Butyrivibrio fibrisolvens: one gene and its partner. The protein of the gene in region 2 interacts with the protein of the main gene of each other region in a pairwise test. Links are inferred from orthologs where the notes say so. Each region holds a gene or a part of one and is shown on either strand. Other genes may lie near its edges. The genes, in order: ftsZ and I7804_RS10900.

Evidence for each region.
Region 1: the proteins of I7804_RS10900 (region 2) and ftsZ interact in binary tests that used the Bacillus subtilis proteins (3 or more experiments, as listed by UniProt). The link is inferred for Butyrivibrio fibrisolvens from one-to-one orthologs.

Annotation. Positions count from the first base shown.
Region 1 is NZ_CP065800.1:3,494,190-3,511,265, forward strand. The notes cover bases 12,719-15,706. They hold ftsZ (cell division protein FtsZ), read right to left. Parts: upstream 14,870-15,706; coding sequence 13,568-14,869; downstream 12,719-13,567. Other genes in these bases: I7804_RS14620 (ABC transporter substrate-binding protein), read right to left, coding at 12,719-12,874; nrdR (transcriptional regulator NrdR), read right to left, coding at 13,005-13,475; I7804_RS14635 (cell division protein FtsQ/DivIB), read right to left, coding at 15,001-15,706. Outside these bases: I7804_RS14560 (SH3 domain-containing protein), read right to left, coding at 1-1,294; I7804_RS14570 (DUF5688 family protein), read right to left, coding at 1,524-2,486; efp (elongation factor P), read right to left, coding at 2,609-3,166; I7804_RS14580 (methyl-accepting chemotaxis protein), read right to left, coding at 3,304-4,770; I7804_RS14585 (type II 3-dehydroquinate dehydratase), read right to left, coding at 5,148-5,585; aroE (shikimate dehydrogenase), read right to left, coding at 5,679-7,070; I7804_RS14595 (YqeG family HAD IIIA-type phosphatase), read right to left, coding at 7,067-7,606; I7804_RS14600 (ABC transporter ATP-binding protein), read right to left, coding at 7,657-8,415; I7804_RS14605 (ABC transporter ATP-binding protein), read right to left, coding at 8,493-9,314; I7804_RS14610 (ABC transporter permease), read right to left, coding at 9,467-10,279; I7804_RS14615 (ABC transporter permease), read right to left, coding at 10,272-11,216; more of I7804_RS14620, read right to left, coding at 11,288-12,718; more of I7804_RS14635, read right to left, coding at 15,707-16,245; I7804_RS14640 (FtsW/RodA/SpoVE family cell cycle protein), read right to left, coding at 16,238-17,076. UniProt on the Bacillus subtilis protein: Essential cell division protein that forms a contractile ring structure (Z ring) at the future cell division site. The regulation of the ring assembly controls the timing and the location of cell division.
Region 2 is NZ_CP065800.1:2,634,722-2,647,708, reverse strand. Bases 1-2,960 are described here. They hold I7804_RS10900 (cell division protein SepF), read right to left. Parts: upstream 1,754-2,960; coding sequence 1,247-1,753; downstream 1-1,246. Other genes in these bases: I7804_RS10895 (HlyD family efflux transporter periplasmic adaptor subunit), read right to left, coding at 1,969-2,960; aroB (3-dehydroquinate synthase), read right to left, coding at 37-1,140. In the rest of the region: more of I7804_RS10895, read right to left, coding at 2,961-3,369; I7804_RS10890 (hypothetical protein), read right to left, coding at 3,510-3,929; I7804_RS10885 (D-alanyl-D-alanine carboxypeptidase family protein), read right to left, coding at 4,040-5,002; mgsA (methylglyoxal synthase), read right to left, coding at 4,986-5,381; I7804_RS10875 (FtsW/RodA/SpoVE family cell cycle protein), read right to left, coding at 5,726-6,856; I7804_RS10870 (penicillin-binding transpeptidase domain-containing protein), read right to left, coding at 6,882-9,731; rod shape-determining protein MreD, read right to left, coding at 9,724-10,242; rod shape-determining protein MreC, read right to left, coding at 10,284-11,153; mreB (rod shape-determining protein), read right to left, coding at 11,158-12,153; RadC family protein, read right to left, coding at 12,203-12,925. UniProt on the Bacillus subtilis protein: Cell division protein that is part of the divisome complex and is recruited early to the Z-ring. Probably stimulates Z-ring formation, perhaps through the cross-linking of FtsZ protofilaments. Its function overlaps with FtsA.

The DNA of each region.
Region 1 (17,076 bases), 860 kb from region 2 along the record:
TTCTGATACGTACTGTCTCTTTTACATGATATGTTCCGTTACCTGTTACGCCGGTATTTTCTGTAGATGCTGTATCTGACTCTTTTGTTTCTGTTTCTTTTGTCTCAGTAGTCTTTGTGTCAGTCTCTTTAGTATCAGTGTCCTTAGACTCAGTACTATCATCAGTTGATTCTGTATTAGTATCATTGTCTGTTCCGTCAGATACTACTGTGAAGTACTCTGTACGAACATATGCAGTCTTACCTTCATACTCAATCTTGCTCCAGCCGTTGGCAAGCGCTTCGATCTGAGTGAACTGCTGTCCTACCTCAGTCTTACCAAGAACATCTGCATTGGTAGAATCAGAACTTCTTATCTTAACAACTGTAGTAGCCTCAATTATCACAGGACCACTGGCAGTACTATCTGTAGCAGTCTCTTTACTTTCAGAAGTAGAAGCAGCGTCATTACTTGCGCTGTCACCTGCTGCACTTGTATCCTGTGTTGCAGCATCTGTAGATTCTCCTGATGCCTCTGCTGTAGCTGATGCAACCTCCTTACCTACCGACTTATTGACCTCTTCTGAGAAGTTTGTAAGAAAAGCGCTGAGCTCAGCGTTCTCTTCAAGCATAGTGTTGTAGTTAACAGCTACTTCATTACTAAGATCTATAAAATCATCCTGTACACTTAATGCTTCAATGTATGATATGATCTCTTCATCAAGCTCACCGAAATAGAGGTAATACTGTCCCTCTTCATTGGTTCTGATGTAATAGGTCTGAAGTCCCGGTACCTGCTGTTCAAATCCTTTAAAATAGAGCTCAAAATATACATATGTTACATAAGCGCCTGTTTCAGGTCCTTTCTTGGTATAGACCTTGATGGCATCGAACTTGTCATAATATTCTGCCGATACCTGATATCTGATAAGTGCAGGTTCTGTAAGTCCTACAGTTATGGATTTGATAGTATCCATATCTCCTGTTGCCTGGGCCTCATAGAACTTATTGATAAGAGATGTGATCTCAGGATAGGCATCCTCTTCCATTACAACTTCTACAGCATCTGCAGTACTACTCTCTACAGCAGATGCTGTAGCTACCTTCTCAGCAGAAGTAGAAGCTGTAGCTGTAGTAGCTACGCCAGTTCCATTATCATTTTTTCCTGCACGCACAGCCAGCAGAATAGTGATAAGAAGACATGCCACCAAAAAAGCCGGCATTACGATTCTCTTGTTATCAGCAATGTAAGTGGCAAGATTAAACTCACTTTTACGAAATGATTCAAACTTATTCTTATCATTCTTACGTATCATATCATGCAACCTCTTTACTTTATAAACTACCCTTCTAAAAATGCACCCGACAGGAATCGAACCTGCATTAAAGGCGTCGGAGGCCTTCGTTCTATCCATTAGACTACGGGTGCAGGAATAATTTCTATTTCTCATATAAGGTCCCGAATTAATCCGGGACCTTAATTGTTACAAATTTATTACGCACCAATGTATAATATCATATTAAACCATTTGTGTCTATGTTTTTTTACGCAAGACCAGTTTTTAACGCTATTTCGTAATAATCAAGAACTTCATCAAGAGATCTGTCATAATAGTATACATTGTCCGAAAGCACATCTTCTGTTTCAACTTCCGTCATGTTTACATATCTGACCATATTATAAAGTTCTGCAGCTATATTCTCATCAAAGCTTTCATTTTCATCAAGGACGAGTATAAGTTCATGAACAGATGAGGGCAGGATATAGAAATTCCTATCGTATTTTCTGGCAAGCGCGCACAAAAGTCCCGGATTTAGCATCACTGATGCTCCGTAGGTTTTATCTTTATTAGTCAGGATCTTAAGGAATGGGATCTGATCATCTTCTTTCGCTTCGCCTTCACTACCATCATCTTGAGCTTCACGTCTGCCCGACATGATATATCCAAAGATATCATCCAGAACGCTCATCATAGGAACCAGTTCGTAATCCCCTGATTTCATCGCGTTAAGGCACGCAGCCTCATAGAGGTCCTCTTCTGATATATTCCAAAGTGATACGTGATCATTTTTGATCATGATGATACCTTCAAATGCCTTATCTGAAACTTTACTGTAATACAAAACCGCAAGATCTTTGAATCTCCTGTGAGGAAATCCTTCTATATACTCCTTGTTTTTCTTGTAATTAACAAGCTTCATCCGGACTCTGTCCCTGACCTTGTCAAAATCCCTATAATATCCAACTTCAAAATGTTTGTCACCACTCTTCTTCCTTGCATCCTCGACCCTGTCTATAATCTCCATGAAGCTTGTACCGTCTTTGAAAGCCTCATACATTGGTTCAAGATATATCACTTCGGATATATTACTCCCCGGACATATTATATTAAGGCAATTATAAGTAACTCCATTATTCTTATCTACTTTACAAGTTTTAACATCACACTCAGGATGTCTTTCTGACATCACTGATACTACCTGTTCACAAAACGATTTAAATTCCATCTTCCAACTCTCCAAATAAAAATATATTAATAGCAAAAAAGGCAATAGAAACATCTATTAGATATTCCTATTGCCTTACAGACATATAAATATTCAGAGAATATGATATACGATACTAAGAATTAAACTCTTGAAAGGTACTCACCTGTTCTTGTATCGATCTTGATTACATCACCCTGGTTTACGAACAGCGGAACTGAAACCTGTGCACCTGTCTCAACTGTAGCAGGCTTTGTAGCACCTGTTGCTGTATCTCCCTTAAATCCAGGCTCTGTATCTGTGATCTCAAGCTCTACGAAAAGAGGTGGCTCAATAGCAAATACATTACCATTGTAAGAATTAACTTTGCACATCTCGTTCTCTTTAACGAACTTAAGTGAATCGCCAACTATATCCTGATTTACAGCGATCTGCTCGTAAGACTCAGTATCCATGAAGTTGTAAAGATCACCATCACTGTAAAGATACTGCATATCTCTTCTCTCAATATGAGCCTGAGGGAATTTCTCAGTAGGTCTGTAAGTAGTCTCGATAACACCACCATTGATGATATCCTTAAGCTTTGTACGAACGAAAGCTGCTCCCTTACCTGGCTTAACGTGCTGGAACTCGATAACCTGGCAGACCTTGCCATCTACCTCGATTGTAACACCATTTCTGAAATCACTGGCTGTAACCATAAAATCCTCCTGATAATAACATATAAAAGCAAACCGGATGTTTAGCCAAAACAGGCTCACTCATCCAATTTAACAATTCTTTTCTTAAACAACATATCATAGTTTAAACTATAGAATACACTTTTGTCAACAACTTATCATCCATTTGTCTGCATGTCTTTGAGCTTGTTGGCTTGCTGGAATATCTGTCCAAGTGTATTCTTAAAAGCATCAAATTTCTCGACAGCGCGGTCGGAGGATTCTGCGCCTTGATTGGACAGTGATGCAACTTCCTGGCTGGTAGCAGAAAGGTTGGATATACTGTCATTGATCTCAGTAGTCGAGGATGCTATAGACTTCATACCTTCTCCTATCTCCTGGAATCTGTCAAGCATCTCAGTTACATTGTCATTGATACTATCGAAGTTCTCACCAACTGTTTCTATCATATCATTCTGCTCAGATACAGATGTTACGGTATCATCTATGCTGGCCATAGCTTTCTGTACATCTTCTGTGAGTTCATTGATAATATTTGTGATCTGAGTAGATGCTGTATTGGTCTGGGCTGCAAGTTCTCTGACATCATTAGCAACGACAGCAAATCCCTTACCTGCATCACCGGCCCTTGCGGCTTCTATGCTTGCATTAAGAGCAAGAAGATTGGTCTGTTTGGATATAGACATAATAGATCCGACTATCTGCTGCACTTCTTCAACTTTATTAATAACTGCCTGAGTAGTCTCAACTGTAACCTGGCTTGTTCTGGCAACTTCCTGAGACTTTTCTTTGAGTTCACCTATTACCTGTACACCTTCTTGTACCGTTTTCTGCGCATTCTCCGAAGCCTTGGTCATCTCCTGTCTATGCTGTTCTGTTGCCTGTGTTTCATCCTGAATATGCTGAACTCTCTCTGCCTGATTGGTAATAGCATGAGCAGTGCTCTCCATACTGCTTGCAATATCTCTCATTCCGGACTGCTGATCATCCATTATCTCCTGAAGAGATGACATATCGTTTTGCGATTCATTAAACAGATCAGTGATCGTATTTGCTATATCAGCCATAGCCTTTCCTGTTTCAAGAGATTTCTCTGCATTTTCTGTGATCACAGCATTGTTTTCTTCATTGAATTTTGTAAGAAGAGTAACTGTACACAGGCATGAAACAAAAGCAAGAGCAAGAGTTATGAAAGCAGGAACATGTACCATATCCAAGGTACCATCGGCAAAATAAGCCTTGATACAAGTTAAAGTAAATGAAATAGTGATAGCAGTCATTCCCATTTTACATAATCTTACATTCAGATAGATAATGGAACAGATCAGAATTGGAAGTCCAAAGGCAAAGTAAACTATATTGTCCTCAGCAATGAGAAGCACAAAATAGAAAATAGTTGAACCACCCATTATAAGAATAGAACCCATTTTGACTGTATTAAACTTGAATTTGCCAAGAGATATCATGGCTCCTCCAAGCAATGCGTTTCCAATGATAGCGATATTACCAATCGTCATACCTTTCATATAAATATCATTAATTGTCATCAGAAGACCTGCTGCTATTATTACTGCACACACATAAAAACTGTTATTATTGGCTCTCTTATACTGTTCAGCATTCATATAGTACTCTCCTTAGCATAGACCCTACATGTCCTTGTTATAAAACATTTAAAAACGCTACCTCGTTCATTACTAAAATACAAAATGAACCATCTATTATATCGGTTATTATTTTTTTATATGTAAGATTTCCAAAGCTATTAATTAAAAATTTTTTATACATTACTATATCTGGATGGTTTTTAAAGGAATCTAAGATCGCAGCTTAAATAATCTCCGACTAATATGCTGCTTTTGTCTCATTAGTTTTAGAGGAACAAAAATCGCAGCTCTGATACTCATCAAAGCTGCGGCTGCACAATCTATATATTAAAATTTTACGACTTCAAAAACACCTCCTCGCAGCTATACTGCAGCAGATAATTTATAAAGTCTCATTATGATCTGTTCAAAATAGCATGGTCGATAGCTTCCAGATATCCTGCAAGTCCGTGGCCTACTATCTGTTCGTCGCAGGCGGGAGCTGTCACAGAATTGGATCTGAATGATTCTCTGGAATTTATATCAGAAATATGAATCTCGATCTTATATATCTTTTCAAGACTCTTAAGCGCGTCATGAATCGCATAACTATAATGAGTATATGCTCCGGGATTGATTATAATCGCATCTGTACCATTAAAATATGCTTCCTGAAGCTTGTCAATAATAGCGCCTTCGTGATTGGACTGATAACATTCTACTTCTGCTCCCACTTCTAAAGCTTTATCCTTAATAGTCTTTACAAGATAATCATAGTTCTGATCGCCATATATTGCTTTCTCCCTGATTCCAAGGAAGTTCAAATTAGGCCCGTTTACAACTAATATTTTCACGTTCAACCTCTCCTCTAAGTATCTATCCTCTGTCTATCCAAGTGTATTCTCAAGACTAAAGTCAAAAATCTTTATGAGTTTAATCTAACATCTTCAATTATCAAGTCCAAGCGCCTTTATTATCTCATCTGCTATGACTATTTTGCTCTTGCCATCTGTATCGACAATAACATCCGCAGCCATCTCATAGAAACCGGCTCTTTCATCCAGCATCTCTTTTATCCTAGACTTTGGATCTTCTACTTGTAATAGCGGCCTTGTAGTATCATGCTTTATACGATCATATACAGCCTGGGGCGATGTACGCAGATATACCACTCTTCCAAGCTTTGAAAGAAGTCTTCTATTGATCTCACGAAGAGGAAGCCCACCTCCGGTTGCAAGGACAAGTCCGTCATGTTGCTCATTGCCAAGAGCTTTCAAAAGCTTTGTTTCCATATCTCTGAAAGCTCCTTCGCCTTTAGAAGCGAATATATCTGTTATTGAAGTTTCGTAAGTATCTTCTATGAGACTGTCTGTATCAAGTCTTTCATAAGAAAGCCTATCCGACAGTATTTTGGAAACAGTTGACTTACCGCTTCCCATATATCCCACGAGAACTATATTCTTCTCATTTTCAAGCCTTTCGCACATAGCTTTATATATAGTCCTGCTCTGATCATCCGAAATGCTGCACCCCGTCCATAACTCATAGGCATCCACGCCCTGATACAATAGCATCTCAAGGCCATTACAAACCTTAGCTCCTGCTCCTTTAGCCAACTGCATGAATTTGGTATTCATGGGACGATATACTATATCGAATCCGGTATGAACCAATTCATAAAACTTAGGATCTTCTATAATAGCCCTGTCATTGTCAGGATGCATGCCTATTGACGTAGCCTGAATACAGAGATATCTATCCCTTGGGATCTCATGATACTTATCAAGAGCCAGAACTTCGAATCTACTGCCGGGAACTTTTGCTGCCACTTCACCTGCAACCTCTCTGGCCCTCTCAACAGTCCTATTTAGGATATAGATGATATCTGCACCTTCTGATGCCATCAAAAAGGCTACAGCTCTTGCTACTCCACCTGCGCCAAGTATTATGACTTTCTGCCCTTTAATAGTAATATCCTGACATTCAAGAGACCTCTTAAGTCCCGTCATATCCGTGTTATATCCCTTAAAGCCTGTCCCGTCACCAGTTCTTACAAGAGTATTAACAGCACCTATCTTCTTAGCAAGAGGATCTATCTCTTTTAGATATGGAATAACTGCTTCTTTATGCGGAACTGTTGCATTCATACCCAGAATATTAAGCGCCAGAGCGCCGTTAACCGCGTTTCCTATATTCTCAGGCTCTACATCAAAAGGGACATATACCAGGTTCTTGCCGGTCATCTCGGCAAGGCTGTTATGTATAAGTGGTGAAAGCGTATGTCCTGCAGGATGTGCCAAAAGTCCGCACGTAAGAGTCTTACCGTCAGTTTCGTTCAAGCTTCAATCCTCCCAATATCAGGCCAGTTACTGCCATTTTTCTTAATATATCTTTTGTAAAAAAATAATACAATCCATTCAAAGCGTCTCTTGATAACGATCTGTATCTCTTCCTTCTTGTCTATCTGACCTACAAGATAAGATTTTATCCCTACGCGTTTGGCTCCCCATACATCTGTAAAAAGCTGATCGCCAACAAAAAATGTATTGGTATTATCTGTATTCATAAGCTCCATCGCTTTAAGATAGCCTCGCTTTGAAGGCTTATTGGCTCTGTATACATACCTTGCTCCCACAGCTTCTGCGAAGGTTCTGACTCTGGGTTCTTTGTTATTAGATATAAGAACAGTCTCAAAGCCTATGTTCTTAAGCCTGTTAAAAAGAGCTATAGCCCTTTCATCAGCAGGAGCACCATGAGGTACTAAAGTATTATCGATATCATATACTACGCCGCGATATCCAAGCTTATATAATTGTTCATATGGTATGTCATAGGATGACTTTGCAGTAGCATCCGGATAGAAATAGTGTCTCACAGGTTCTCCCCACAATAATAATTATTAGCTCAATAAATATTTGATCAAATTCACACAATCCCTGCAGATTTAAGAAGTGTCTTGGTATAATCCGCAGTCGGACTTTTGTATATCTGATCAGTGACGCCGTATTCTACTATCTGTCCATCTTTCATGATAGCAACATGATCGCAGAGATTGTATACAACCCTAAGATCATGAGATATGAACAGAATAGACAAGTCCAGCTTTTTATGAAGATGATCCAGAAGCTCCAGAATCTGTGCTTGAATAGTAACATCAAGAGCAGATACAGGTTCATCTGCTATAAGGATCTTGGGACTTTGCATAAGGCTAAGTGCGATACTTACTCTCTGCCTCTGACCACCGGATAGCTGAGACGGGTATCTGTTAACATAATCTTCCGGAAGCTCTACCTGCTCGCATACTGTTCTGATCCTATCTTCCATCTCTTCATCAGTCCACTTACGCTTCCTGTCAACTTTTAAAGACTCTTTGAGTATCCAGTGAACTGTTCTTGCAGGATTAAGGCTTCCATATGGATCCTGGAATATCATCTGGGGATATTCGTCTGTTTTGACAATAGATCCTGTGTAATCCTTATTAATGCCCATAATGGCTCTTGCAAGAGTAGATTTACCGCTTCCGCTCTCGCCTACAAGTCCCAGAACTTCTCCCTTGTAGACATCAAGGGACACATTATTCAAAGCTCTGGTCTTTCCTTTTTTCTCAAATATGCTTTTTCTTCGTTTATTATAATAGACGTTTAGATCCTTGATCTCTATCGCCTTTTCATTCCACTCTTTCATATAAACCGCTCTTTGTAAGTGAACTCAACCTGCTCTATTGCTGCATTTTTGAATCTTTGATTCAAAAATGTATACATTTATGATGCATGTATATCAACCTTAGGAATTGATGCTATAAGCTTCCTTGTATATATATTCTTAGGTCTTAGGAAGATATCATTAACGCTTCCGCTCTCTACTACTACACCCTTTTGCATTACAAGGACTCTTGAACATATCTGCCTTACAAGGCTCAGGTCATGTGAGATGAAGATAATAGAAGTCCCCTCTTCCTTGTTTATGCTCTTTAACAGCTCGACTATCTGAGCCTGAACTGTTACATCAAGAGCTGTTGTAGGTTCATCTGCTATCAGTATCTTAGGATGACCTATCATAGCAGCAGCGATCATGACACGCTGCCTCATTCCTCCGGAAAGCTCATGAGGATACATATCATATACTTTCTCAGGCTCGTGCAAGCCTACTTTGGCCAGCATACTTATGGCACGGAGTCTTCTTTCTTTTTTGTCAATTTCAGGATGATGGATCCTAAGGCTCTCTTCAGTCTGCCAGCCTATCTTCTTAACAGGATTAAGAGATGTCATAGGCTCCTGGAATATCATAGAGATCTCATCTCCCTGAAAGGTCCTTAGCTTTCGACGATTACAAGTCAGAAGATCCTCTCCTTCAAACATAATGCGTCCGCTTTTGTACATATCATGCCTGCTCAGAAGTCCTGCTATAGCCAGTGCACTAAGGCTCTTACCTGAACCTGACTCTCCTACTATACCGACGATCTCACCTCTGGACAGCTCCAGATCGAAATCCTCCACCGCAGTCTGAGGAAGCTTATGATCATGAAATTCTATATGAAGATCATTTACTGATAAAATGACTTCAAATTTATCACCACTACTCATAATAATCTCCGGGCTTATACGAAAAGCCCTTTTTTCCAGTTCATTCTTTGATTTATGAAAGGCACTGTTTATACCTTTCATATATTCATTCTATACTCTACAAAAGATACATAGCCTTTCAGATTCATTCTGTTATCTGTGAAAGGCAGCATTTAAGCCTTTTTTCTAAGTCCTTCTCCAAGGAAAGAAAATCCCAGCACCATCCATACGATCGCAAAACCGGGTCCAAGAACACATATAGGGTTTTTGAGCATGAACTGCTGTGCACTTGAGAGCATATTGCCAAGACTATCATACGGAGGCTGCGAACCTATTCCCAGATATGACAGGCCTGCCTCTGCCAGAACCGCATTGTTAAAACCTATAAGAACCGATGACCATAATACACCGCTTATATTGGGCATGATATGAAGGAAGATGATCCTAAAATCCGATGCTCCCTGTATCCTGGCATTTTCAACATAGTCCATATTCCTGCATCTTAGAACCTCAGATCTTACAATCCTTGCAAAACTAGGTATAAAAGCTATTCCAAGAGCAGCCATAACCACGATATTGCCCGAATCAAACAGACTGACTATCACAAGAGCAAGAAGAATAGATGGAAATGCCAACATCGCATCAACGATACGCATGAATACTTCATCAAGAAATCCCCCGAAGTATCCGGTGATAGCACCCAGTAAAGTTCCAAGTCCCGCACCTATTATCATAGTCCCACAGGCGATAGCAAGAGTTATCCTGCTTCCGTACATCACACGGCTGAATATATCTCTTCCCTTATTATCTGTACCCAGTATGTGACTAAGTGACATCCCCTGAAGCTTCTGGGATGCATTCATCTTAGTAGGATCGTAAGGCGTCCAAAACATACCGATCACAACCACAAGCAGCATGATCCCTGTAAGGATTATCCCCCATAAGAGAAAAGAATTTATTTTTTTATCTTTAAAATATTTAATCATTGATAGTTTCAATTCTAGGATCCACCAGTCTGTAAATAATATCTACGATAAGATTCACAACCATTACCAAAATAGCTATGCCCATGATGATAGCCTCAACCACCGGATAATCACGGTTGTTGATAGAGCTTAGGAGCATACGCCCTATCCCGGGAATATTAAACACCTGTTCTATCACTATAGAGCCACTCACCATATCTGCAAGCGCCATTCCCATGAATGTTATAACAGGGATCATGGCATTCTTAAGAACATGTCTGTACAGAACCCCCCTTGTAGTATTGCCCCTGCTATAAGCTGTCCTTGTATAGTCTTTGGAGATCTCTTCTATCACGCTTCCTCTTAAGAGCTTGACACACATAGTGATCTTTGGGAGAGCTATTGCAATAGCAGGGAATACCAGATATCCAATGAACCCCCAGAAATCTTTCTTGTAGGATATAAAGCCGCCCGGTACGAAGAGCTTTAATGACAGTCCGAATATAAGAGTAAGTATTATACCTGAGAAAAAAGGCGGTATAGCCATAATGATCTGATCCATCACCACCACAAACTTGTCTATAACACTACCCTCATGCCTTGCAGTAAATATCCCCAGAGGAATTGATATAAAGAACATGAGCAAAAATGCCATAACAGCAAGCCATATTGTAATCGGTATCTTATCCATGATAAGTGCAGATACTGATCCATATGAATAGGAGGTACCAAGATCTCCCTGAATGAAACCAGTGACCCACCTAAAATATCTTACGTATATAGGATCATTAAGTCCCATCTCCTGTCTTAACATTGCAAGCTGATTCTGCGTAGCCTCCGTTCCCAAAATCCTCGTTGCAGGATCTCCGGGTATTAAGTTAAAAGCAAGGAACACCAGGATGGATACTACAAAAAGAGTAAGGATCATCATCCCGGCCTTCTTTAATATGTATTTCACTTGTTGATTCTCCTTAAAAAAGGGCCCGACTTCCAAAAAGTCAGACCCTTTTACATGTCGGATTTTTCAGATTATTCCGCAAGCTTTATCTTGGCTATATCCTGTACATAAAGCGGATAGAAAGTATAACCTGTATACTTACTGCTAAGAGCTACAAACTCAGGAAGATCCTGAATGTAAATAGCAGCCGCTGTCTCGGAAAGAATCTTTTCACACTCTTTATAATACTTGACCTGCTCATCATCATCAACTGTTGCCTGTGCTGCAGCAAAAGCCTTGTCGTAATCAGCATTGGCATAATTGAACATATTGTTGTGTGCATCTGAAGTATAACGGTATAAAAGTGCAGAAGCATTCAAAGTAGAAGCATCAAAGCCAACTATTGTAGCTTCATAATCTTTGTTATTATATACCTCTTCAAGCCAAGTATTCCACTCTACCTTCTTGATATTGGCTGTTACGCCTATAGCTTCGAGCTGTTCTACTACTACCTCTGCAGTATCAATGTGAGGTGTGTAATTAGAAGGAACCTTGATAGTGAATGTGAATCCATCAGGATAGCCTGCCTGTACAAGGAGCTCTTTGGCCTTGTCTATATCCTGATTATAAGTATCATTTAATGACTCGTCAAAATATTTTCCAAAGGAAGGGAACATAGCAGAGCCTATCTCAACACCGGCACCGCCTGATACAAAGTCCATGATCTCCTGAGGATCTATAGCATAGCACAGAGCCTGACGTACAAGCTCATTATCAAAAGGTGCTACAGCATTGTTGACATAGAGTGCCTGTATCAGGTTCATCTCACCTTCATAGATATCGAATGCATCTGAAAGCTGATCTGCCTGATCACTTGTGATACGAGCGTACATATCAATAGATCCGCCTTCAAGATCAGTAACAATATTGTCAGGGTTAGCTTCTACCTTGAATTCTACGTTTTTGATATGCGCAGCATTGTCAGTATCCCAGTAATCATCGAACTTCTCAACTACAAGATTCTCGAGAGCTGTACGGGATACGAACTTGTAAGGGCCTGTTCCGATAGGATTGTTCTCAACATCTTCACAGTCTGCAGGCATGATAGCAACTGTACAATAACTGATGAACTCAGAATTAGCCTTAGTAAGTGTAACCTTAACATGTGTATCATCAACCTTCTCGATAGAATCAACTATTTCGAATACAGAAGCGCCTGTATCCTTGTAACGCTGTAGTGATGCTACTACATCATCTGCAGTAAGAGTCTGTCCATTATGAAACAGGACATTGTCTCTGATTGTAAATGTATATTCTGTTGCATCATCTGATACATCATATCCTGATGCGATCGCAGGATTAAGATTACCATTCTCATCAGGCTTAACAAGGCCTTCAAAGATATTGAACAGTACTTCTCTGGTTCCTGCTGACTGTGCTATGTGGGGATCAAGGCTGTCAAGATCCTGAGGAATACCTACAGTGAACACTTCATCAGAATCAACGCTGCTGGTCTCCTGCGTGCCCTCCTGAGCATTCTGTGATTCCTGAGCATTCTGTGATCCTGTCTCATCATCCTTCTTGGCGCAACCTGCAAGCATAGCAGCTGCCATTGTCAGTGTGCAAACAGCTGCAACTCCCCTTCGCAGCATGTTACCTGACCAAACTTTCTTTTTCATAATATCACTCCTTTTAATCATATATCTTCACTAATACTTTTGATCACAGTATTAGTGCTAATCCTAAACTCAATCTTGTTGCCATTGTAATACCAATAAAGCTTATCTATACAGATGTATTCAAGGTTTATCAGGCCTTACCGGGGGCCTCTTTGTTCATTACATCCTTAAGCTCATCCATGAATGTGTTGATATCCTTGAACTCACGATATACAGATGCAAATCTGACATAAGCTACAGGCTCAAGATCTTTCATCTTGTTCATAACAAGTTCACCAATCTCACGGCTTTTGATCTCACGCTTCTCCATATTGAAGATCTCTGCTTCTACGCTGTCCACAAGCTTTGTGATCTGCTCCGCACTGACAGGTCTTTTATGACAAGCCCTCAGAATACCTGCTTCTATCTTAGATCTGTCATATGGTTCTCTGTTATTGTCTTTTTTAATAATGATAATTGGAATCGTTTCAACCTTTTCATAAGTTGTAAAACGCTTGCCACAGGAGTCACAAATACGTCTACGTCTTATAGATGTGTTGTCGTCAGCCGGACGGGAATCGATTACTCTGGTTTCGTCTTTACCGCAAAACGGGCATTTCATAACAGTGTCCTCCCTTTGATGATATTAATTCCGAAAAACGCTTCAGATGCAGGCACCTGAAGCGTTTAAATTGTTAACTGATTCGCTGATATTTATTTCTTCTGTAAAAACTCAGGAATTTTAAGCGACTTAGGTTCTACAGTAGACCTTACACTGCTATCACTGCGGAAAAAAGTTCTTGATGTTGTAGGTGCCTCTGCTTCAACCGAAGGCTCAACAGGTGTAGGCTGCTGTACAGCAGGCTGTACCTGAGGTGCCATAGCCTGAGGATTAACAAAAGGCCTTGGCTGAGGTATAGATGCAGGCTGCATTGGTCTTACAAATGGCTGTGAAACCTGTGGTCTGGGAGTCACATTCGCAGCACCCTGCATCTGAACAGGTGTCTGATTAGCAGCCTGTCTATTCTCTGCAGGAGCGGCTTTGGATATATTCATAGCCTGAGCACGATCTTCAATTCCTGTAGCAATAACTGTGATGTTGCATGTATCAGACTGAGACTGATCATATACAGCACCAAAGATGATATTGGCTCTCTCACCGGCAAGTTCCTGAACATAACTTGCAGCATCAGATGCATCAGCAAGGCCGATATCACCGGATACATTGATGATAACATCAGATGCACCGGAAATAGTAGTATCAAGAAGAGGACTTTCAACAGCAAGCTTAACAGCATCTGCAGCCTTGTGATCGCCTGTTCCTGTACCAATACCGATATGTGCGATACCCTTGCCCTTCATAGCTGTCTGTACGTCAGCAAAGTCAAGGTTGATAAGACCAGGTACATTGATAAGATCGGTAATACCCTGAACAGCCTGCTGAAGGACTTCGTCAGCCTTCTTAAGAGCATCGGGCATAGATGTACGACGGTCTACTATCTGTAATAATTTATCATTCGGGATAACAATAAGAGTATCTACGTTATTCTTAAGATTTTCAATTCCCATAAGGGCATTCTGCATTCTGGTACGTGCTTCAAAGCTGAAAGGCTTTGTAACAATACCAACCGTAAGAATTCCCATATCTTTAGCTGCCTTAGCAACTATAGGAGCAGCACCTGTTCCGGTTCCGCCTCCCATTCCGCATGTAACGAATACCATATCAGCGCCCTTAATAGCACTGTTGATATCCTCTACGCTCTCTTCTGCAGCTTTCTCTCCAACTTCAGGTTTAGCACCAGCTCCCAATCCTTTAGTGAGCTTCTCTCCGATCTGCAGAAGTTTTGGTGCCTTACATAATTGAAGAGCCTGCTTATCTGTATTCATGCCGATAAACTCGACACCGGTAACGTTCTCGTCAACCATTCTATTAACAGCATTGTTGCCTGCACCACCAACTCCGACTACGATGATTTTGCACGCAGCTTCAGCCTCATTCGACTTGATTTCCAGCAAAACAACTCCTCCTTCACGTCCAGTTTTAAAACCCTACCATTTATATATCATACGATTTTTTAGGGGATTTCGCAACTATCTTTTTAATATTATCAGTAATTTAACAGCTAGAAAATACTTCATTTTCCAACCTACGTCGCTTCCTCAAATCTGACTGAATCAGTATTCTCATCATAGTCTTCAAGATGAAGCGTTCCCTTTTTCCCTTCCAAAGAAGGAAGGATATAAGGTAATTGTATCACTTTTTCGTCAATATTTTTCTTTGATCCCATAGCAACTTCAATATTGTCAAAATAAAGATACACATTATATACAGAATCAAAATACATCTGATCTGCCTGTAGATTGTATTTGGACAGTAACTGTGTCAGATCAAGGATCTCTGCAAAAACTTCATTATCTTCCACAGGAAGAGGTTTTAAGATAACTACGCTGTCATATTTTAGTCCTCTTACAACAGGAACCCCTTCAAGAAGCTGAGACGAGCTTTCAACTATGATTCCTTCTCTGTCAAAATACATATAACTTTCAAGATAACTGATACATCCTGCCAACGCTTTTTCGTACACATGTATATCGATGGTGTCAGCAGACTTTATATCTATTGTTATCTTTTCTATAAAAGGTATATCAGTAATAGACTTATCATGATACTTGAATCCCAGAAACAATGAGTTATGAGAGAACATACCGTTCATCACCATATCCTGAATCTGTTCATCGCTATAATAAGTATTACCGGATACATTGACTGTCTGTACCCTGTAGTGAGACCTTATATACTCTATAACACCTACTCCTAAGAGGGCTATGACTGCAATTGTCATCACCAGTATCAGGATACTTTTGTGAAGCCTCAACATATCATATAGTGATATCTTGGGTTTCTTTGGTTTTTTCGGCTTTTTGGTTCTTTCGGCATCAACATATCCCGGAGTAGGCCTGTCTCCGAACTTTCTCTCAAGATATGTTTTCTCCTGATAAGATCTTCTTGGAGCATTGTCCAATAATTTTAGAGAATTGCCTGTTCTGTTATGGTTGCCCTGTCTGCCTGCTCCGCTTCCTTTGTAAGTTTTCTTCTTATAGCCATAGGAAGCTCCGGCTTTCTTATATCCTGGCGGAGCACCCGTTCTTCTGCTTACCTGATATGAACTATCATTTGCCATCCTTGAACTACGGACGGCTCCTGATATCTTCCCGTTTCTTGCTACCTGACCTCCACTTGCCATCTTGGAGGTTCTTGCCAACTGACCTCCACTTGCAATTTTGGATGTCCTTCCTGTCTGACTATTACCTGCCGCCTTCCTTGCTCTGGCTGTCTGGCTCCTGTTGACAGTCCTTACACCGGCGGAACCTGCACTCTTTTTCTTATGCATACTCAGCAGAAGATATCCTTGATACGTTCAGTGCTATCCCTATCTCCACAAGCTGCATCACGACTGCGGAGCCGCCATAACTTATAAATGGCAGTGTGATACCGGTATTAGGGATACTGTTAGTTACAACTGCTATATTAAGGATCACCTGTATAGAAACATGCGCCAGTACTCCGATAACAAGAAGCGCTCCGAACATATCCGTAGCCGAGTCTGCTACCAGCTTAAGTCTCCATACAAGGAGCATGAACATTATCATGATAGCTATAGCTCCAAAAAGGCCCAGTTCTTCACATATTATTGAAAAGATCATATCGTTCTGAGCTTCCGGCAGAAAGCCAAGTTTTTGCATGCTCTCGCCAAGTCCTTTACCAAAAAGACCTCCGGAACCTATTGCATAGAGAGCCTGTATGGTCTGATGGCTCGTGCTGCTTGCGAACTGCTCAGGATGAATCCATGCCAGAATACGCCTAAATCTAAAGTTAAGACCATCTGCAGATGATGCAGAAGACGATACCGCATAATATATGGCAAGTGCCGCCACGCAGGCAGCGCCTCCGCCAAGCAGTATAAATCTTTTATAGTCAGGACAGGATACAAAGAGCATCGCGATCGCTATACATATAACAATAAGTGCCGAACTAAGGTTTCTTGTGAGCGAATAGATCAAAAAAGCAGGAACAAGCGACATAATAAGTGTTATGCTAAAACCTCTCCTGGTTGATACCTGCTTACCAAGCTGTGATACAAATCCCGCAAGGAATATTATCATAAGCATCTTACTTATCTCTGCAGGCTGGATAGATATCCCAAAGAGCTTGATCCATCTGG
Region 2 (12,987 bases):
ATAAACCAAGTATGAAAACAAATCAATACATTAGCCTTAATCTCCGTTTTCGAAGTACAAAATCTCTTTAACAGCTTCTCTTATCTCATCATCTGTAACTGTAGTATCGATGAATGCATCTCCTATGTCTTTAAGAAGGATGAATTTGATACAGTTATTATCCATTTTCTTATCACTCTTTACAAGTTTTACGATTTCTTCAGGATCAACATCCTCTACAGTGATCGGTAGGTTAAAGGGAACAAACATATCTCTTATCTCATAGCAGGTTCCGGTTTCAATGAGACCTTTTTTCATGGAGATATAAGCAGCAGCTATGCAGCCAAGAGCAACACACTCTCCGTGATAGAGTTCAAAGTTTCTTGCCTTTTCTATAGCATGACCGATTGTATGTCCGAAATTAAGGAGAGCTCTCTCGCCCTTCTCTGTAGGGTCTTTTTGTACTACGTCACGCTTGATCTCGCAGGACTTCCTAACCATTTTGGCAAGTACCTTATGGTCTCTTTCATTGATCTCATAAAGGTTCTCAATAAGCCAGAAATAGAACTCCTGATCCTTGATAAGTCCGTACTTCATAACTTCTGCAAAGCCTGATGCAAACTGACGCCCCGGAAGAGTATCAAGAACTGCGATATTCATATATACAAGTCTTGGCATATAGAATGCTCCAACCATATTCTTATAACCTTCAAAGTCAACCCCGGTCTTACCACCAACACTGGAATCAGCCTGAGCCAAAAGTGTTGTAGGTATCTGTACGAAGGCAATTCCTCTAAGATAGCTGGATGCAGCAAATCCTGTGATATCTCCCACAACTCCGCCGCCAAGTGCTATAAGAAGGTCATGTCTGTCAAAATGCTTGGAGATAAGGAATCCATATATCCCGTTAACCGTCTCAAGATTTTTGTGCTCTTCTCCTGCAGGAATCTCATATACAAAGACCTGACTTCCAACTTTTTTGAGCTCTTTTTCAACATCCTTAGCATAGAGCGGTCCAACATTTGAATCTGTAATGATCGCTATACGTCTTTCTTTAAATCCAAGTCCTTCTACGGCTTTAGAAAGTTTCTTAAAACTGTCCTCGAACATAATGTCATAACAAGGCTTATCATCACGTGTTACATTAATAACTTCTCCCATAGTTCCTCCACAAATAATCCATAATTCAAAAATATCAGCAGGAGCACGAATGCGCCTGCTGATAAAGATTTTACCTTATTTAGCTTTTAATCTCAATAGATTATGATCAAAGACCTGTACCTATTGATCCGCTGATCATCTCCTGAAAATCTCCTGAGATATCTACGCTTGATGGTGTGATTATGAAGATATACTTGGAAATCTTCTGAAGATTACCATTGATAGCAAAACAGGAACCTGATGTAAAATCAATGATTCTCTGCGCAACATCAACATCAAGGCCTTCCAGATTAAGAACCACTGTTCTGTTAGAAAGAAGAGTTTCTGTGATCTCTCTTGCGTCTTCAAATGAAGTTGGTTTAACTACACATACTTCCATTCCTGATGATGTCATAGACTTTTTTCTTGAAGAAATTGATGTGATCGGTTTCGTTGGATTGCTTCTCTTAAGCTTCTCTTCAGGCACTTCGATTGAAGGATCATCCTTGCCGATTGGTGCTGTCTTTAATGCTGCTGTGCCTTTATCATAGTAATCATCTTCGTTGTCATAGTAATCTTCGTCTTCACCGTCATTAAGCTTGATGGCTTTCAGAAATTTATCCATTGCGCTCATATTATTCTCCTCACTCTGCTGTGTGATAGAACCAGCAGCCACAAATAAAACTCTTAATATATGTCCCTAAGCTATACCTATTATCTAATTTTTACAGCAATGTGTCAACCCTTATAACATTTTAGATTTAGAAGTGCCTAGGAAAGCTTAAATACCAATGTTTACGAGTTTATACTTTTTCTTAACATTTATACACAATTACTAAACATGACCTATCAGTCATATATCAGTTCATCGTCTGTTACACTTGTTGCATCAAGCGCTATATAGTCATAAACATTCAGACCGTATTCTGTACCTGATTTGACGATAGAATATTCATCATTGCTGTACAGAACTTCAATCTGCTTGAAATCCGCATATCCCTTATTGATGTTGTAAACACCTGTCAGAGAAGCAACTTCGCTAACTGTAAATTCCTCTCCTGTAGCAGGATACATAAGTATATCTCCACTGGCAATAGCATCCTGATCTATGTAATACTTATCATCGACCTGACTATGTATGCTTACTATTACATCTTCGCTTGACTGCGAACCATCTTCCAGATAAGTTTTGCGCTGTACTACAGTATTGCCCTCTGCTGTCTCCATCACAAGTTCTGAAGGAATGACATAGAAGTTCTTCTCAATTATAGAAGAATTAGGAATCTTAAGCCCTGTCTCGTTTTCGATGATCAGCTCTATTGACAGAAATCTGTCTGTTGCAAATGTGATCATTGAATTGGTAAAAGAGAACTGGACAAATATCTCACCTTTAGAATTGGTATACGTACTGACCTGTCCCCAAACTGTTACCTGATTCTTAAGAAATTTTATTTTAATATATTCCTGATCCATAAGATAATCAGCAGTTTCCTGATCATCAACCTGAATTACAACAGACCAGTCTTCATTTTTGGCAAGTTTATAAACCGGCGCATCAGCTGTTACAACTTCTGATGAACCAAATGTAGTCTTCTCATAAGTTGTCTGATCAAAAAGATCCGACTTCATATCCTGAAGTGTAAGTCCTTCATAGCCGTCTTTATAATAAAGAACTATACCACTTGAAGGAGCATTTCTATAAATAAAGTTATGAGTTGATGAACTGAGTTCTCCAATATTATTAAGATATGAAGTATTCACAAGTTTGGAAAGTGTACCATTTATACTATTCTTAAAATCATAAACACTGCTGAAATTGTTCTTATTAAAGGTACTGGTGAAATCTTCGATATCTTCTTTAATTTCTGCATAGTCCTTATCCGTAAGAGATACAGCGGATGCATCTCCGGTAAGAGAGGACATATCAGCCAGAGAATCTGCCTCGTCTACAATATAAACAAGATCACCCTTGGCAACTCTCCTGTCTTCTGTTGCAAAATAGTATACACTTCCTGCTGTATCATTCTCTACTACTTCTTCATCTCTTAGAGCTATTGCAGTATAGGTATTATTCTGCGATAAGGATCCTTCCATGACTTCATAGCCTACTACATGCTTAGCTTTGATATATTGCACGATGCTGATGATCATGTACACCAGAAGTACGGCAAAAATCAAAATACCGATTCTGTCAGGCGTAAAGCCGGAATTTATATTTGTTATTTTGCTGTTTTTCTTCTTTGCGGCCATTTTATTCCAATCTACTTATAAAAAGCCGCGGCACCCTTAAGCCGCGGCTTATTATTTATTTGTATTTCATTTTTCAGATAATTCAATCACAAGTAGTTCATATTTTGTTGTACTTGTATATTTTTTATATATTTTTGTTATTAAAGAGAAATAACAATCTTAGATCGAACAGACTCGGGAAGTTCGTCTTCATCTTTAGAAACGCTAAGTATAAAATCGATTCCAAATTTTTCGCTTAACTTGTCCAGTTTAGAAACTGTCTCTGTTATGTCTTTGTCTTCAAGACCGGAGATTGACAGGAAACTGTCAAGATATACCTGTTGCAGATCTCTGTCCTGTGAAATAATACCACTTATAAAACCAATAAATTCTTCAGGAGTCTCAACCATGAACTCAGGAACTACGATCATACGAACCTTATTATTCAATTCATACATGTGCTTGGTGTTTTTGTCGAGAAATACGACGTTGCCCAGAATGTTCCTAACTTCAGAATTGACCTTGTCTAAAAGACATTTGGTCTTCCCCTTCCCTTTTCTACCTACGATAAGCTGAACCATAAGCGTAACCTCCCTTGTATGTAGTTTGTTGTGGAACTTTCATATAATTATTATAGCTTTATGATAGTCAAATGACAACCTATAAAAAATACCCAAAATAGTTCATGCTTTTAGGATGTTATTTTCTCAAGAAGGGCTGTCATCTCGCTATACAAAGTATCGCCGTCTTCCGCACGCATTATAACTGCAATATAAGGATTACCCGAAGAATCTTTTGCAAGCAGGATAAGGCAGTGTCCTGCCGCATTGGTCGTTCCTGTCTTACCACCTATGACTGTAATAGTTGACGGAGCAGACCTGTCACCACGAAGATATCCGTTGGTAGACTTGATGTTAACTTCAACAGTGCTTGCGTCAGCTCTGGAATACACTGTTGAATAAGTGGACATATTAATGATCTCCTGAAACTCATCATACTGCATGGCAGCATTGAATATCAGATACATATCATATGCTGTAACATAGTGATCATCAGCTGTAAGTCCATGAGGATTAGTAAAATGGCACTTAGTAGCACCGATTTCTTTTGCTTCTTCATTCATGAGTTCTACAAAAGCATCGACGCTACCTCCGATATTGTCTGCAATAAGCATACCGGCATCATTTGCAGAGTATATCAAAAGTATATGCAGTGCCTGATCAAGTGTCATGGTATCGCCCTCTTTTAAGCCGATAAGCTGTGCACCTGCTTCGTTAATATTAACTGCTTTGGTTGCAGTTAATATCTGATCGAGGCTTCCATATTTGAGAGCTACTAAAGCTGTCATAATTTTGGTAAGGGATGCAGGATCAACCTGCTCATTGACATTGAGAGCGAACAACGTCTCTCTCTTGTTCAGGTCAAAAAGACCTGCACACGAATTCTTAGACATACTAATGCTGCCGTCTGTAATATCGGAACCGACTACACACAGATCAGAAGCAAAGGTATCAACCATATCGGAAGAAATGGATGTGTAAACGCTATCCGGAGAATACGGGATAGCATATGACGATGATCCACAGGCACTAAGTGATACTATGGATAAAAGAGCTGTTACAAAGGTAATAAGTCTTTTATTTATACATTTCACGCCACTCTAAATCTCCTCTGTCAAGTGATTTGATCAACAACTCAGCTGATGCGAGATTAGTGGCTAAAGGGATATTATGAACGTCACAAAGGCGCATAACATTGCTTACATCCGGTTCATGTGACTTCTGTGTAAGCGGATCACGCAGGAAAATAACAAGGTCGATCTCATTATGTTCGATCGCTGCTCCTATCTGCTGTTCTCCTCCAAGATGTCCTGCAAGGAACTTGTGCACGCTAAGATTAGTAACTTCTTCTATAAGACGTCCAGTTGTTCCTGTTGCAAAAAGATCATTACGACTTAAAATCCCCCTATATGCTATGCAAAAGTTCTGCATAAGCTTCTTTTTCGCATCATGAGCGATCAGTGCAATATTCATTACTAAAAACCTCCGTTGCCATACATAAATTCATTATAACACAAAAATGTATTGTTATTAATAAATTTGATACAATTATGTCTATTTATGCTATCAACAAAATGTTGATGCAGCTAAACTATATTTTTATATATAATTATGATCCTGTTATCATATCTTAGAACTTCAACAGGTAAAATACCAGTGTGCTGACTCGTTCATATTTAATCAAATTACGAAGGATATGGATTTATATACAAGGAATAAAATCGAAGGCAATGTAATCATTGTCAAGATTTTATGACGCAGTAGATAAATTCATAGACAAGTAATTTGATTAAATATGAATGAGTCATTACACTAGGTCAGTAAGACTTTCTAAGCTGCTGAAGTCCGACATTAAGAACAAATCCGACTCCTATATACACGGATACAATAGATGTAAGACCAGAGCTTACCAGCGGCAAAGGGATACCAGTATTGGGAAGCGCTCCTGTGGCAACTCCAATATTAAGAAGTCCCTGGAATCCAATCCACACTGCCATTCCTGTAGCAATGACAGAACCAGCAATGTCCTTGGCTCTTGCTGCAGTTATAAGACATTTTATAGTGATCGCTACAAGTAAAAAGACTACGATGCAAGATCCTATAAAGCCAAACTCTTCTCCTATAACCGTAAAGATGAAGTCTGTACTTGATTCTGATATATATCCGCTGTTAAGTACAGAGCTTATCTCATTAGTATCATATCCCTTACCCTGAAGCTGGCCTGAACCTATAGCCATCATTGAGTTCATGGTCTGATAAGCTGTTGTATCAGCGAAGTCTTCAGGATGAAGCCATGCCAGAATACGTTCCTGCTGATAAGACTTGAGAATAGGGCTGTCTTCCAAAAGCGCCAGATAGAAAATAAGTGCTGCAGAAGGAATACCCGCCAAAAGAACTCCTGCTACAAGTTTCCAGCTTATTCCACCTACGAAAAGTATCATGACAAAAATAGTACATAGCATGATCGTAGTAGAAAGATCAGGCTCTTTTAATATCAAAAGAATTGGCGGTATAAGGAGTCCTATGGCAGAAAACAAAAATCCCATAGTCTTGACCTTCTTCTGATTGACCATAATAAACTTGGCATAGAAAAGTATTATAAGTATCTTGGATATCTCTGATGGCTGAAATGTAATTCCTGCGATCTCAAGCCATCTCTGAGCACCATGCGAATCACTACCAAATACCAGAACTCCCAGAAGTAGTAAGACTGCAAGTATATAATAAGCCCAGTAGAAATTCAGGAGCTTGGAATAATCAAGAAGTGACACTATTATCATCACGATACATCCAAGGACTACACCTGTTATCTGTTTGTTCTGCAATGATACATCCGAAGAACTAACTGCAACCACACCTACAATAGAAAGGGATACAACCAGAAATATCAGGATGAAATCATAGTTTCTTAACTTATAGCGCTTTAAAAATTCTAAGATTTTTTTCATAGCTGTCTTTCTTTACAAGAGACAATCAATCTCCTGTTCCGCCGCCTTCAAGGGACTGAGCAGAACCATCAAGAAGCTCTTCTCTTGCATCTACATTGTAATAATAATCATATACATCACGTGTTATCTGTGCAGCATAACTTGATGTATAACCAAAGGCCACTCGCGTTGTGATAGAAATCTCCGGATTATTGTAAGGAGCATAGCTTACAAACAGAGCGTGGTTAGCTCTATCACTTCTCTCCTGCGCTGTACCTGTCTTACCTGCTACCTGAACATTAAGATCAGAATAATCACTTCTTTTCTCAACAACGCCTCTCATACCTGAATGAATTGCATCCCAGTAGCTCGAGGGCAGATCAACTGTATTTCTTACAGTAGCAGAATACTCCTGGAGAAGATTACCGTTAGAATCTGTAGTCTTATCTATAAGAGTCAGGTTGAAACAAGTTCCGGAATTAGCAACTGTTGTAATATAGCGGGCAAGCTGAACCGTTGTAAATGAGTTTGTACCCTGACCGATAGCAGATCTGACCGCATCCTGGGTAGATACGATAGGAGCACTTTCTTCTATCTCGATTCCGCTCTTTTCTGTAAGACCATACATATCACAGTACTTTTTGAGAATTTCAAGACCCTTATCAGAATTGTAGGTTCCATTCTCACTTCCAAGTCTGTATCCAACTTCATAGAAAAAGCAGTTACATGAATTAGTAATACCACCGGAAACAGTAAGTTCACCATGCGAACTTGGATATATCCAACAGTGAGGACCATTGGTAAATTTATCAAAAGTACCTGTACATCTGATGCTGGAGGTTGTTGTTATAACCCCTTCCATAAGCCCTGCTGTTGCAGAAAGCGGTTTAAATGTTGAACCAGGAGCAGTCCTCTGCTGAGTTGCATAATTATAAAGAGGAGTAGAAAGATCTGCGCGAAGCTTTGCATAATACTCAGCATCAACACCATTGGCCATTCTGTTATTGTCATATCCCGGATATGATACAAGTGCAAGCACATCACCTGTATTAACATCAGTAATAACGATGGATCCTGAACATGGATCAAGGTTAAGCTGCGCAGGTGTAAGCTCAAGATTATTTATACGATTAATGATAAAAGTATATGCAGATTCATTACCTGCATTCCAGGATTTTAATTCGCTGTCTTCAAGCTTTACTACGCCCTGCTCCAGAAGTACGTTGCAGCAATCTCTTCCTGAGATAAGATCATCTTCAAGGATGTATCGATAGAGCATCTTACTAAATGTAAGATCATTTCCAAGTTTATCAGTTATATAAGAAACTATGTGTTCGTATATTTCTTCGGAATCCGTATACTGGCTGTCAAGACTAAGCTTGGTGATATCTATCCAGTTCTGGGCTATTGCATAATGCAGATACTCATACAAAGAAATACTCTCATCCTTGGTATAGGTTACATAAGTATCATCTTCAGTGTCTTCATTTACAAGGACGTTATTATCACGAAGTATTGTAGTGATATAGGTCTCATAATTCTTGTATTCAAGCGAAAGCTCATTATATGGTGTCTGTTTCTCCATGAGTTCGCTTCTAAGGCCTTCAAGTACTGCTTCCTGCTTACTGTTAAACACAGAAAGTACTTTAAGTTCTGTTTCCTTTGCATCATCCTCGGTGAAATGAGTTGTATCAATAACAGAGTTTTCAAAGAGTTTGAAATAAACATCATAAATAGCGATCTTAAGATCTGAAGTCTTGACCGTTGTGCTTACAGTCTTGGCATTGACAATCTTATTAACAAGGATACCTGCAAGTCTTGATTCAAGAATGTCATAGCAGGCTTCCTGCAAGTTCTTGTCGATAGTAAGGTATACATCATTACCCGACCTTGGCTCAACATAATTGGTAGTCTCAAGTACCTGACCCACTGTATCAACATATACAGTCTCAGAACCCTTGGTACCCTGAAGCGTTGATTCCATGGCCTGTTCTATACCCGACTTACCTACTGTATCACTGGAATCGTAGTCCATATCCGGATAATCAGCCTGAAGCTGGGCAAGTTCCGTAGATGACACTTTACCAGTGTATCCCAAGATCAGCGCAAAGTATTCCGCATCAACATACTTTCTGGCAGTATTCTCTTCTATACTTACACCAAGAAGTACATCACTGTTCTCCATGATATCAGAAACAGTCTGATCAGATACAGCTTCTGCAATAGTAGTATCAATATACTTTTGGTAGGAATTAAGACTCATATAATATCTGAGCGTTACAACTTTAAGGAACCTGTCATTGGTATATCCGTATCCTGCTTCAAAACTCTTCTTGTCCTCAGGATCTGTAAGCGCTCCTATCTCAAATTTCTTGCCAAGATATTCCATAACTTCATCGGGAGTTGCAGTTCTCTCCTCATAAGCAAGCTGGTCAATAGTAGTATGGCCATAGATATCCGCAAGGAATCTAAGAAGTGTTGTTCCTTCTACAGTATATTCAAAATCACCGTTTTCATCCAGCTGTATACTAAGATCATTGACTACAGTATCACCGTTACTCTCAACTATGTCTATGACCTTGTTGATCGTTTCGTTGATATTCTCATCTCTTAGGGAATCAGATTCATAGACGTCTTCTATTACAACATTGTTGGCAAGTTCGTTATAAGCAAGAAGGTTACCGTTACGATCATAGATATTACCACGGGTTGCCTGAATGTCCTTGGTCTTCTCTATTCGTAATTGGAAAGATTCAAGATATGATTCACCATTAATTATCTGCAGTTCAAAAAGGCGGTACAAAATACCGCTCGCTGCCAGTATCATGACCAGCGCGATAACTGTGAATCTTGAAGTGATAAATTTGAGAACTGCTTCTTTTACATCATCAAACAAACTTAGTAGCACTCCTTTGGATTATGTCATCTAACTTGGTATTTACTTTTAGTATAACCGGATACAGTAACAAAGCTATGATCGCAGTATATACAACTTCCGGAATGATCTGGTGAGCCATATAATAACTGATATCGAACTTCGCACGAAGAAGGAACATCAGCACATAGCACAAAAACTGATACATAAAATCACCCACGATTATAAGTGTGAGCGGCAGTATTATATTCTCCGGAAAAAAGATCTTATGAAACAGGCCGGCAAAGAATCCGGCATACATGTAGAGAATTGCATATAAACCGATAAAATCAGCAAAAAATATGTCCACAAGAAGGCCGGCTATAAAACCAGCTAAAAGTCCATGCTTCTCTCCCCTCATGATACCACTTGAACAAGTAATGATCATAAGGCAGTTCGGAACTGTCCCGCCAAAAGCAAAGTATCTAAATACAGCTGTCTGCAGAACAAAGCATGTAATTATCATTATCAAAGTAACTAAGAATTTACGCATTATTAACCTCTAGGCTTAGTCGAAAATAAGTGATGAATATCTTATTCTTCAACAGTCTGCTTGAGAGTAGTTATAACAAGCACCTCATCAAGATGCTCGAAGTCAACCGCAGGTGTAAGTGTTCCCGACTTTGTAAGGTTATTGGAATCCGATTCTATAGTAGTTATGTATCCTATGAGTATTTCAGGAAGATATTTATCTGAAATATTGGATGTTACTACCTTATCACCTATTACAACAACATCCGCACTGTCCTGAAGCTTAGAAAAAGAGATAACGCCCTTTTCATAAGATTCAAGATTACCTGTTACTATCAGATTATCTGAGGTTGATAGAACCATTCCACTTACAGAAAAATTATCCGCAATAATGGTTGTAACCTTGGCCCAGTCCGGTCCAATAGATGTGATCCTGCCAACAAGGCCGCCACCGGCTATGATATTCATATCAATAGCAAGTCCATCATCCAGACCTTTATCAATGATAAAGCTATAGAACCAGTTACCTGAATCCTTGGCTATTACATGTGCACCAACCTTCTCATAAGACTCATACTGAGCATCAAGCTCATAAAGCTGCCTTAAAGTATTGAGCTCATACTTGTCCTGAGTCAGCTGCATATTCTCTTCTGTAAGCTGGTCTACACGCGCCTGAAGCTCATCATTCTCAGACTGAAGCCTTTCTATGGTCTCAAGCTTGTCAGCTTCACTTATAAGCCATGTACCTGCAGTTGTTATTCCCCTTTGAAAAGGCACCACAACAAATCCGGCGATCGTATTGGCAATTCCGGAAAAAAGACTTGTTGTAAGTGTTATGACCATCAATGCGACAGCCACTATTGTTAAAATAAAGAGGAGATACTTACCGGGGATGGTAAACTTATCTCCTCCTCTCTTTATCACAGGACTCATTTACTCATTCCTTCAGCGTAGCAAGTGATTTGTACTGATCATCCTTGATTATTTTTGAAAGACCAAGAGTTACGGATTCAACCGGCTCTTCGGATATATTAACATTAAGTCCACAACCGTTACTGATCCTCTGTGCAAGGTGGCAAACCTGTGAAGCTCCGCCTGTAAGATAGAGGCCATGCTTGTAAATATCTGCAGCAAGTTCCGGAGGAGTTCTCTCAAGAGTTGCTTTTACATTATCAAGAATAGTATCGAAGTTCTCAACAAGTGCATTATTTACAATATCAGTAGGAATCTCACGCTCTATAGGAAGACCTGTTACAATATCTCTTCCGTATACAATAGCCGGCTTTCCTTCTTTTTCAAGTTCGCGAAGATCGATCTTAACGCTCTCTGCAGTCTTAGATCCAATGATAAGGCTGTATTCCTTACGTATTGCACTTCTTATGGATTCGTCGAACTTACGTCCGCCAACCTTGATGAGCTTACTAAGAACTATTCCTCCAAGTGACAGAACTGATATCTCAGTTGTATCATAACCTACGTTAACTACAAGAACACCGTTGGAATTCTTAACATCTACGTCCATTCCAAGTCCGTCTGCAATAGCCTTGTATACTACATTGACCTTCTTGGACTTAACATTAGAATCTCTGATAAGATCGATAAATGCTCTCTTCTCAACTTCTGTGATGTCATAAGGGATTGCAATATAGTAATCTGACGGCTTGAGACCACCCTTCATATCATCTGTAACAAAGAGCTTGACAAGCATCTCCATATTCTTGATGTCTGCAATAACACCGTTATTGAGAGGGTATGTAACCTTGATATTGCTTGGAGCCTTCTCATACATATCGTAGGCTTCATCACCGTATGCAAGAACTGTTGTCTTGTTCTGAATAGCGATCATGTTCTTCTGAACAAGCGTAGAATCTGTTGATTTGTTATAAATCTTGATAGTGCTAGTACCAAGATCGATACCGAAAGCGTTATTCAATGTGGACCTCCTGAAAATCAATTGTGCTGAGCATTTCTTTAATTCTGTGTCAATTTCTGTTTAAGACTTCATTCAAACTGGAATACTGCCTGTCACCTATTATTATGTGATCATAGACAGGTATCTCCATGATATGTCCCAATTCCAGTATTCTTTTGGTCATCTCAATGTCCGCATCTGACGGAAGCGGATTACCGCTGGGATGATTGTGAACAAGTGCTATCTGCGCCGCCCCTGTCATAAGCGCCTGTCTGAATATATCCCTGGCACTTATCCTACAAGACGATACAGTACCTATGTACAATGTCTTGTCACATATAAGGCGCATCCGCGCATCTAGAGCGATCAGTATCACATGTTCCTGATCTTTGTGCCGAAGCTGCTCCATATAATATCTTGCAATATCTTCAGAGCTTTGAAAAGTAACAACATCACTTTTCCTGCTGCGGCTTATTCTTAGTGACAGTTCTGCGATGCACTTGATCTGCACTGCCTTGACCTGTCCAAGACCGTCTATTTTCATAAGCTCATCAACCGATAATTGATAGAGCCCGCCTATTCCTGTTTCGTATTGTCTGCATCTTGTAAGGATCTGCTGCCCTATCTGCATAGGATCATGATCCTTAGTACCACATCTTACTATGATAGCAAGAAGTTCGGAATCAGTAAGTGCCTGCGGACCGTATTTTAGGAATTTCTCAAATGGAAGGTCTTCTTTGACTGCTGTCCCGTCTCGAAGTTTAAGACTAAGGGACCTGCCTTTATTATTCATGCTTCCTCCTGCAAGCAATAGAGCCTCTCCGGGCAGTAGAAAGCATAATAATTTTACTACAA